3 regions of the Tessaracoccus flavus genome follow, and region 1 is predicted to be linked to each of the others. Evidence: predicted binding sites of a transcription regulator. Region 1 holds the regulator's gene; each other region holds the start of a gene.

The links. The regulator LexA, encoded in region 1, represses DNA repair genes until DNA is damaged. The targets are predictions, from matches to a motif close to TCGAACANNTGTTCGA.
Region 2: the regulator LexA is predicted to act here: its motif matches at 1,510-1,525, upstream of RPIT_RS11290 (beta-glucosidase).
Region 3: the regulator LexA is predicted to act here: its motif matches at 2,007-2,022, upstream of RPIT_RS06025 (HNH endonuclease signature motif containing protein).

What each region holds. Positions count from the first base shown of each region.
Region 1 is NZ_CP019605.1:1,527,582-1,530,855, forward strand. Features, by position in the region: gene RPIT_RS06960 (vitamin B12-dependent ribonucleotide reductase) at 1-201, opposite strand, end outside; gene nrdR (transcriptional regulator NrdR) at 242-757, opposite strand; gene RPIT_RS06970 (hypothetical protein) at 939-1,274, opposite strand; gene lexA (transcriptional repressor LexA) at 1,484-2,221, shown strand; gene RPIT_RS06980 (ATP-dependent DNA helicase) at 2,218-3,274, opposite strand, start outside.
Region 2 is NZ_CP019605.1:2,428,200-2,431,473, reverse strand. Features, by position in the region: gene RPIT_RS11300 (carbohydrate ABC transporter permease) at 1-78, opposite strand, end outside; gene RPIT_RS11295 (extracellular solute-binding protein) at 93-1,418, opposite strand; gene RPIT_RS11290 (beta-glucosidase) at 1,578-3,274, shown strand, end outside.
Region 3 is NZ_CP019605.1:1,309,981-1,313,254, forward strand. Features, by position in the region: gene RPIT_RS06010 (carboxylesterase family protein) at 1-754, opposite strand, end outside; tRNA gene RPIT_RS06020 (tRNA-Pro) at 1,801-1,874, opposite strand; gene RPIT_RS06025 (HNH endonuclease signature motif containing protein) at 2,036-3,274, shown strand, end outside.

The sequences.
Region 1 (3,274 bases):
GTTGGGGAACTCGACGCCGTGCTGCTCGAACACGGTCTCGCCGGTCTTCCAGTTCGTCTGGACGACGTCACGACGGTCCCACTCGACCTCGTCGTACGGGTGGACACCCTCCTTGGTGAACACACGCTCGATGACGAGCCCCTTGCCCTCCGGCTGGTCGGTGGCCTTGCGACGCGAGGTGCGCGTGGCGGTGGCGGTCATAATAGATCCCCTCTGATAGGTGCTGCTGCTGTGGTGCTGGTCAGTTGATGAGTGGCTCTTGGGCCGACCCGACGGGCATCTTCAGCCCGTGCGGTGCAGCCATCCTCTCGGCCGCGCTGAGCCGCAGCGCATCGATCTCCTTCTGGAAATCGTCGACCGAGTCGTAGTTCTTGTACACGCTGGCGAACCGGAGGTAGGCCACCGAATCCAGCTCTTCCAGGGGACCGAGGATGGCCACGCCGATGCTCTCGGCCGGGATCTCCGCCTGGCCCGAGGCCCGCAACGACTCCTCCACCCGCTGGGCGAGTGCTGCGAGCTGGGCGGCGGTCACCGGCCGACCCTTGCAGGCCTTGGACACCCCGCGCACCACCTTGTCGCGGCTGAACGCCTCGACGACGCCCGAACGCTTGACCACGGTCAGCACGATCTGCTCGACGGTGGTGAACTTCCGTTCGCACACCGGGCAGAGCCGACGTCGGCGGATGGCGGACCCGTCCTCCGTGGCACGGGAATCCGACACCTTGGTGTCGCCGTGACGGCAGAACGGGCAATGCATGGTCGTCGACCTTTCGCGAATCTCACTGGGAGAGCAACGGTGCCATGTCACTCCTCAAAACACAACCCGTAAAACACAACTTGTTGTGGAGTGACATCCCTGTAACTACTAGATGTAGAGAAGAGACTAGGCTCGCCACTGCCCCGCGCGCAAGACCGACACGCCCGACTTGTGCCGCGTCCTACGGCGCGGTGACGTGCACCCAGGCCGGATGGCCGGCGACATACTCTGCCGCGGGGTTGGGCTCGGCCAGCACGAGCGACTGGCCGGAGACGGCCGTCCCGAGAATAGCCAGGGCGGCCACAGCTGCCACCTTGACGGCAAGCCAGGCGGAGGGGCGGGCGGACGGGCGCTCGACCGCGCACGAAGCGGCGCGCTGACTCCGTCCGGGCGCAACGGGCCTGGCCGGGTGCGCCTCAGGGAGGTGCAGATCCGGGCGCGCGGGAGGAGCGGCGGTGACGACCCTGCGGGCGCCCTTCTCGACGATCTCGAAGCGAACTGCGCTGGTGATGGCCATTGTGACCCCTCTCTGCTAGAACGGGTGTTCGTATAGAACTATGCCATAGAGGCGAATGAATTCATACACCCGTTCGATGTCAACGTTTTTCGTGTTGTGCGCCCATTGCATCCGGCAGCTCTGACATTTTTCGATCGCCCGACGATTTCGTCGGCGACACGTGCGTTTCTTTTCGAACACCTGTGCCTGCCCTGGGCTAGGCTTGACGCATGGCTGAAGAGAAGAAGCGCCCCCGTCGAGGCAGGCCCACCAACGCGTCCGTCGATGCCGAGTACGCCGAGATCGCCGCACTCCCTGACGCGCCAGCGGGCAATCACGGTCTCACCACCCGCCAATTGGCGATCCTCCACGTGCTGCGCCAGTCCATCGAGGAGGTCGGCTACCCCCCGAGCATCCGTGAGATCGCCCAGCGCGCCAACCTCGCGTCCACCTCGAGCGTGACCTACCAGCTCAAGGTGCTCGAGGGGAAGGGCTTCATCCGCCGCGACCCCAACCGCCCCAGGGCGCTCGTCGTGAAGCTGCCGGGTGAGGGTGAGGGCTTCGACTCTGCGCAGACCTACGACAACAAGCCCAACGCGGTGGCGGCGCCACTGGTGGGTCGGATCGCCGCAGGCGGGCCCATCCTGGCCGAACAGCACATCGAAGACGTGTTCGCGCTCCCCCGTCAGCTTGTGGGCGACGGCCAGGTCTTCATGTTGGAGGTCAAGGGTGACTCGATGGTCGAGGCCGCCATCTGCGACGGAGACTGGGTCGTCGTTCGGCGCCAGGACGATGCGGTCAATGGCGACATCGTCGCCGCGCTGCTCGACGACGAGGCCACGGTCAAGACGCTTCGGAAGAAGGACGGCCAGGTGTGGCTGCTCCCCCACAACGAGAGGTACTCGCCGATCGACGGCACCCACGCCCACGTCATGGGCAAGGTCGTGGCCGTCATCCGCAAGCTCTAGTCTCCGCGGAGCCTCCGGAGGGCCTGGACCGCGACGTCGCCGTCCGTCGTCAGCCAGAATCCCGGCAGCGAGGCCTTGAGGAACGAGCCGTAGCGGGCCGTCGCGAGGCGCGGGTCCAACACCGCGACCACGCCGCGGTCCTCCGAGCGGCGGATGAGCCGCCCGGTCCCCTGCGCGAGGAGGAGCGCTGCGTGGGTCGCGGCCACCGACATGAAGCCGTTACCGCCCGCGTCGTCGACGGCCTTCTTCCGCGCCTGCATGAGGGGGTCGTCGGGCCGCGGAAACGGGATCTTGTCGATGATGACCAACTGGCACGTCTCCCCCGGCACGTCGACGCCCTGCCAGAGAGACATGGTGCCGAACAGCGAGGTCGCCGGGTCCGCGGTGAAGGTGCGGGTCAGCTCCGACAGCTGCGCGTCGCCCTGCGCGAGGATCGTGAAGTCCGGTAGCTCCCGACGGCAGTACTCCGCCGCTTGATCCGCCGCCCGCCGCGAGGCGAAGAGCCCGAGCGTCCGGCCCTCAGCGGCCCACACCAGCTGCGCGATCTCCGCCAGCGTCTCCTCGCTCAGCCCGTCCCTGCCCGGCGGCGGTAGCCGACGCGCCACGTAGAGGATCCCCTGGCGCCGGTAGTCGAAGGGCGAGCCGACGTCCAGCCCCCGCCAGGCCAGAGGATTATCCGACTCCTCCTCGAGGCCGACCCTGTTCGCAGCGGCCAATCCCACGGCACCTGCGGCGGGCTCGAAGGTCCCCCCGAGGCTCAGCGTCGCCGAAGTCAACACCGTGGTGGTGGTGGAGAAGACCTCGTCGCGCAGCAGGTGCGCCACATCGAGCGGGGCCACGTATGCAGCTCTGCCCAGGATGTCGGACGAGGTCACCCACACCACGTCCTTGTCCGAGAGCTTCGCGATGCGGTCGGCCACGTCGAAGATCTCCTTCACCGCGGCCGCCGCCTGTGTCCGCTCGGCATCGTCGGTCACCTTCCCCAGCGCACTCACGACGCGGCGGGTGACGTCACGCAGCTGGGCCGCGGCGAACGGCAGTGGCGCTGAGGCT
Region 2 (3,274 bases), 900 kb from region 1:
CGCCCGTCCTACACGGGGCCGACCGGCTCGGGCCGACGCCGTGATGGCGCCGGCCCGAGCAGTAGTGGGGTCAGTCACGACCAGCCTCCGTGTCAGCCCTTGGCGGCTGCGGACTCCACCGAGGAGACGATGTCCTCGGGGGTGCCCTGGCCGGCGAGCATGTTGACGACGCCTGCGTTGAGGGCGTTTCCGACGTTCTGGCCGAGCATCGTGTCGAGCCAGACGGTCATGTAGGCGGCGTCCGAGTAGGCGCCGAGGATGTCCTGCAGGGCGGGATCGCTGACAGCCTCAGCAGCTTCCGCATTTGCAGGCAACGTGTTGAACGCCTCTGCGTAACCCTCCTGCTGCTCCTTCTCCGCGTAGAAGTTCATGAAGTCTGCGCAGACCTCAGGAGCGTCGATGTGGCAGGAGTAGCCGTCAGCGCCACCCATCATCGCGGTCGGGTCACCCTCGCCGCCTTCGATGGCGGGGAACGGGAACCAGCCGAGGTCGGGCAGCGGCTGCTCGTCGGGGGTGAGCGATGCGATGACGCCGGGGTTCCAGGCACCCATGAGTTCCATGGCGGCCTGCTTGTTGGCCAACAGGCCTGCGGAGCTACCGGCGCCCTGCTGGGCGGACGTCGTCAGGAAGCCCTGGTTGAAGGGCTCGGTGTCGGCGAATTCCTTCAGGTTCTGGCCGGCCTCGAGCCAGCACGGGTCGCTGAAGTCCTGGGCAGCGGCGCCCTCGATGGTCTCCTGGCTGCACTGACGCAGCACGAAGAAGTAGTACCAGTGCGCTGCAGGCCAGGCGTCCTTGCCGCCAAGCGCGATGGGCGAGATGCCCGCTTCCTTGAGCTTGGCGACTGCGTCGTTCAGTTCGTCGATCGTCTCCGGGGTGCCTTCGATCCCGGCCTGCTCGAACAGATCCTTGCTGTAGAAGATGCCGCCGGGCAGCAGCGACGTGGGCAGACCGTAGATCTTGCCGTCGACGTTGAACGTGTTGACGACACCCTCGCCGTAGGCAGCCTTGGTCTCCTCGGAGAGCTTGTCCGTGACGTCCATGATCTGGTTGGCCGCCACCATGTCGGCGAGCTTGCCACCGCCGCGGGCCATGAACAGGTCCGGCGCGTCGCCGGCGTTGAGCGCGGTCTGGAGGCGCCCGTCCATGTCTTCGTTCTGGATGACCTGGATCTCCCAGGAGACGTTCGGGTGCTCCTCGGAGAACGCGGCCGTGGTTTCCTCCCAGTAGGCCTTGCCGGGCCCGGTGGTGGCGTTGTGCCAGAAGCTCAGGGTCACCGGCTCCTGTGCTTCGGTGGCAGACGTGGTCTCGCCGCCGGTGGCCGGGGTCTCGGCTCCTGTGGTGGGGGTATCTGTGGTACCGCCGCCACATCCTGTAAGGATCAGAGCGGCGATAGCCGTTCCGATGAGGGCCTTCTTCATCGTGGTTCCTCCTAGTCAACTTTGACTTTGCAGCATTTGATTGTGCCGTGAGACTAATGATGTACTCTGGAATCGTGGTTGTCAAACGTTTTCGATAACGTTTTCGTAACCACCGCGTCGAGGGACGCGACACATCAGATCAACGGCGATGGAGCTGACATGAACCTCTGGGAGCAGACCGACCGACCCTTCGACGAGCGCGTGGAGGCACTGCTCGACGAGATGACCACAGCCGAGATGGCGGGTCAGCTCGGCGCGTTCTGGCCCCGGCCCAAGGAGCGCAAGGAGGGTGGCGGCGAGGTCGCGCCCATGGAATCCGTCATGTCGAGCGGGGAGTTCGAAGAGGTCAGCCGGGATGGGCTCGGCCACCTGACCCGCGTCTTCGGCAGTGCGCCGGTGGCCGTCGAGGAGGGAGTGGCGAACCTCGCGCGCTTCCAGGCGCAGGTGGTCGAGCGCTCCCGATTCGGCATCCCCGCCATCGCGCACGAGGAGTGCCTGACCGGGCTGACCGCATGGGGGGCCACCGTCTACCCGGCCGCGATTGCCTGGGGCGCCACCTTCGACCCGGATCTCATCGAGGAGATGGCGGCCGCTATCGGGCAGGACATGGCTGCGCTCGGCGTGCACCAGGGCCTGTCCCCGCTCCTCGACGTGGTGCGCGACTACCGCTGGGGCCGCGTGGAGGAGACCATCGGCGAGGACCCGCTTCTGGTCGGCTCGTTGGGCGCCGCCTATGTCCGCGGGCTCCAGGGCGCCGGCGTCGACGCCACGCTCAAGCACTTCGTCGGCTACTCGGCCTCCCGGGCAGGGCGCAACCACGCGCCGGTCAGCATCGGGACGCGCGAACTTGAAGACATCCTTCTCCCGCCGTTCGAGATGGCCGTGCGGGAGGGGGGAGTCGCCAGCGTCATGAACTCCTATTCGGACCTCGACGGTGTCCCGGCCGCAGCGAGCCGTCACCTCCTCACCCACGTGCTGCGCGAGCGTTGGGGCTTCACCGGAACCGTCGTGTCCGACTACTGGTCTGTGAGCTTCCTGCAGGGCATGCACCGCGTCGTCGACGATCTCACCGAGGCGGGCGCGCTCAGCCTGCGCGCCGGCATGGATGTCGAGCTGCCCGAGACCGGCGCCTTCGGGCACCTGGCCGAGGCCATCGACAGGGGCTTGCTCAGCGAGGCCGAGCTGCGCGAGGCCACGCGGCGGGTTCTGCTGCAGAAGGCGAAGCTCGGGCTGCTGGATCCGGACTGGGATCCGCAGACGGCCGGTGCGGCCACCGACCTCGACAGCCCCCGCAACCGGGACATCGCCCGCCGGGTCGCGGAGGAATCCATCGTCCTCCTGGCGAACGAGCAGGAACTGCTTCCGCTGCGAGCCGAGAAGATCGCGCTGGTCGGCCCCATCGCCTCCGACGCGTTGACGTTCCTGGGCTGCTACTCATTCCCCAACCACGTCATGCAGCGCCATCCCGACATGAGCACCGGCCTCGACATGGTCACGCTCGCCGACGCCGTCCGCGCGGAGTTCGCCGACGCCGAGGTGGCCGTCGAGGCGGGTGTGCCCATCCTCGACCCCGACACCTCGGGGATCGCCGCCGCCGTCGAGGCCGCGAAGGCTGCTGAGGTGGCAATCGTCGCCGTGGGGGACAAGGCCGGGATGTTCGGCCACGGCACCTCCGGAGAGGGGTGCGACGTTGTGGACCTGCGCCTGCCCGGCGCGCAGGCCGCCCTCGTCGAGGCCGTCCTCGACACCGGCACGCCAACGGTGCTGCTCGTCGTCTCGGGTCGCCCGTACTCGCTCGGCGCGTTCGCCGACCGTGCGGCCGCCATCGTCCAGGCCTTCATGCCCGGCGCCGAGGG
Region 3 (3,274 bases), 220 kb from region 1:
CCCGGGTCGCAGGCACGTCGTAGCGTTCCGCCGCGTTCCCGGCCTCGACGGTCCTCGTGCCCCACTCGATGTCGAGCTTCACGTACTGGCCCTTCTCCACCCTGTTTCCGTCGGCGTCGGACACGTAGGCGTCAACGACGTTCCACATCGCCCAGCCATCGCCGAGCGCATAGTCCGACTTCTCGGGGTCCCAGCCGAAGTTGCCGAACCCACCTTGCACGTCGCCGTTGTATTCGGTGACGCGTGCCTTGGCGAGGAAGGAGTCCTTGTCCACGGAACCGGCGGTCATGGTGATGCCCGCGTCGATGAGGGCCCCCGAATAGTAGTAGCCGGGGTTGATCGCAGTGCGCAGAGCATGGGTCGTCACGGTGTCCGCGTAGAGCGCGGGTACCTCGACAGTGGTGGTGAGGCTCTTGCCGTTCACTCTGGTGAGGGTGAAGACGACTTCCTGCTCCTCTGCCGTCATCTCGATCTCGACGCCCACGGCGCCTTCCCGCTGCTTGTTGCTCTCCACGGTGAAGGGGGTGGCGACGACGTCACCCGTGTTGCCCGTGAACGTGAGGTCGGTGGTGTTGTTGCCGTTGCCGTGCCACCCGACGAGGATCTCGCCGGAGTACCAGCCGTCGTGGGCCTCAAAGGCCCCGGCCTGGAAGGTGTGTACGTTGTTGCCGCTCGCAACCGGCATGGCGTTGCCAGGTGCTGCGAAGCTGAATGCCATCAGAATGCCGATGGCGCACGCGATGAGTTTTCTCATGGTGATGCCTTTCGAGGCGGAATGGGTTGATGTCCGGGAGTGACTGGCCGAACGGCGTGAGCGCCCCGTTGCGCTCGGTGATGCCCGCTGGCCATCGAGCTATGGGTCTGCGCACCTCCTCCCCCGCTCGCGACGGACCCTTGGCCCCACCATTGGGACTGGGACGCGGTTCGCGTGGCGACGACCACAATTGGTTGTGCTGTGAAACTTACGTAGGGGTCTCGGTTCGTCAAGGAGTTAGTTCTACCCCAATACCAAAGTTGACCTGAGCTGCAGTCGCTCCTTGGGTGATGCGGAGGCGCACTGGGGCGCAGGCGGCGACCCGCGCCCCGCACGCTCACGTTCTTGGAGTTCCAGACTCTTCTCATGTCTGGGTGCGGGCCTGGCGGCCCTCGCCGTGCAGGCCGAGCACGCCACGCATACCCGCTGGGCGGCTGAACGCCCTCTGGCATGCGAAAGGGCCCTGCCCAACCAATTGATGGTCTGACAAGGCACTTTATGCGTCGGGGTGCTGCGAAACTACTACCCGCTGGTGGGTGTGGTTCAGGTTGCAACGTTCCTTTGTGACACCGACGCGTTCGAACGCGATGACAGCTGGGGGCGGGGCCGCGGTGACTGGTTCATTCACGGCTGCTGTGTGTGCGGCGCCGTGACGAACCGTCCACGGCAACCGTCACGGTGCCACCACTCGGTCAGCGGCGTCGCCTCCCGAAGAGAAGCAGCCCCGCGACGATGAAAGCTACAACAGCGAAGAAGAGGGCAAAGGGGTCCAAGGTTGGACCGCACGACACTTCCGAGCAGGTGAATGTCGTGGACAATGCGAGAGCCAAGAGCCCCAGCGAGATCGAGGCCAGAGCAAGAATGATCTCACGCCCCCTCGCTTTCACGCTCACCTCACCAGTTGTTCGATTGCAGACCGTTCCAGAGAGACCGGGAGAAGCTCTCCTTCGGTCGATTTGACTTGTTGAGCCGCCGGCCCAACGCTGAGTCATGCACGGCGTCCCTACAGACAACTCAATGTCCATCTGACAAGGACAAACACCTTGTCGGGCTGACAGGATTTGAACCTGCGACCCCTTGACCCCCAGTCAAGTGCGCTACCAAGCTGCGCTACAGCCCGCCGTTGCCCTGAGGCAACTCGCTTAGCTTAGCGAGTTCTGCGCCGGTTGGCACATCGGGCCCCATGCGCGGCGCACGCATCACGCAACCCTCAAGGTAACGATTAGATAACGGATACATTAGAACGTATGTATGGAACAGGTGTTCGGTTAGAATCGTTCCATGAATGACACCCGACGCAGCACCCTGGCGGTCCTGGAAGCGGCCGATCAGTTGCTGTCGTCCGTCGACCACACCCAGCGCCAAACGCTGTCTTGTGAGGAGCGGGTGCATCTCATGCGGCTGGCGCGTCGAGTGGTGGAGAGGATGGCCACCCTCAGCCATGTGCTCATCGATGAGGTGGACCAGGCGAACGCGGCCCTCCCCGCCACCGGCACGCCTATCACCTCTCTGATCGCGCTCGACGAACACAGGGACAACAAGGAGGCCGCCAGCCAGGTGTTCCACGCCTCGGCCGTCAACAAGCATGAAGCCGCTCGTGACGCCGCTCTGGCAGGTGACATCTCCGATCGGCACGCCGCGGCGATCAGCCGCGCCATGGCCGAGTTGCCCGACGGTCTGACTCCGCTCGCGCGAAAGAGGGCCGAAGAGATCCTGGTGACGAAGGCTGGTTCCCACACCCCGAGGCAACTGGGCAGACTCGCTCCCGCTGTGCTGGCAGAGGTAGCGCCCGAGTTGATTCCCGACCAGTCGGCCGAAGCCAACGCCACAGAGGCACGCCGCGCGCGAGCCGTCGCGCGCCGGTCGTTCCAGTACGGCGACGACGGTGATGGGTCAGTGTGGTTTCGCGGATCGCTGCCCGAAGCGGAGGCAACTCCGTTCATCCGCAGCATCGAGGCTTTCGTGGAACGCGACCGCAGAGCCGCACGGAACAGGGAGCGGGATCTCCGTGACGCAGGGGCAGGCCCCGCTGAGTTCCGCGAGCAGCGTGGGGTGGACGCCCGCCGTACCCCCGCCCAGCGCCGGGCCGATGCGTTGGTGGAACTGAGCCGGCACGTGCGCGACACTCCCACCACTGTCGGGGATCGGCCGAGGCTCGTGGTGACGGTAAGCCTTGATGCGCTCCAATCGCGAGCCGATGGCGCAGGGATTCTGCCTTCCGGCGACAAACTGAGCGCGGGTGAGCTCCGGCGCCTCTGCTGCGACGCAGACCTGGTTCCGGTGGTATTGGGGGCGCGGTCGGAAATCCTGGATGTCGGACGGTCGCGCCGACTCGTGACCCCCGCCATCAGACGGGCCCTGAGCCTCCGGGATCGGGGCTGCGTCTTCCCCAACTGCGACATCCCAGACACGGGATGCGACGCCCATCACGTCGTGCCGTGGATCGACGGCGGTGAAACGGCGCTCTCCAATCTGGCGCTCCTGTGCCCGCACCATCACGCCCTTGTCGAACCGGACCGG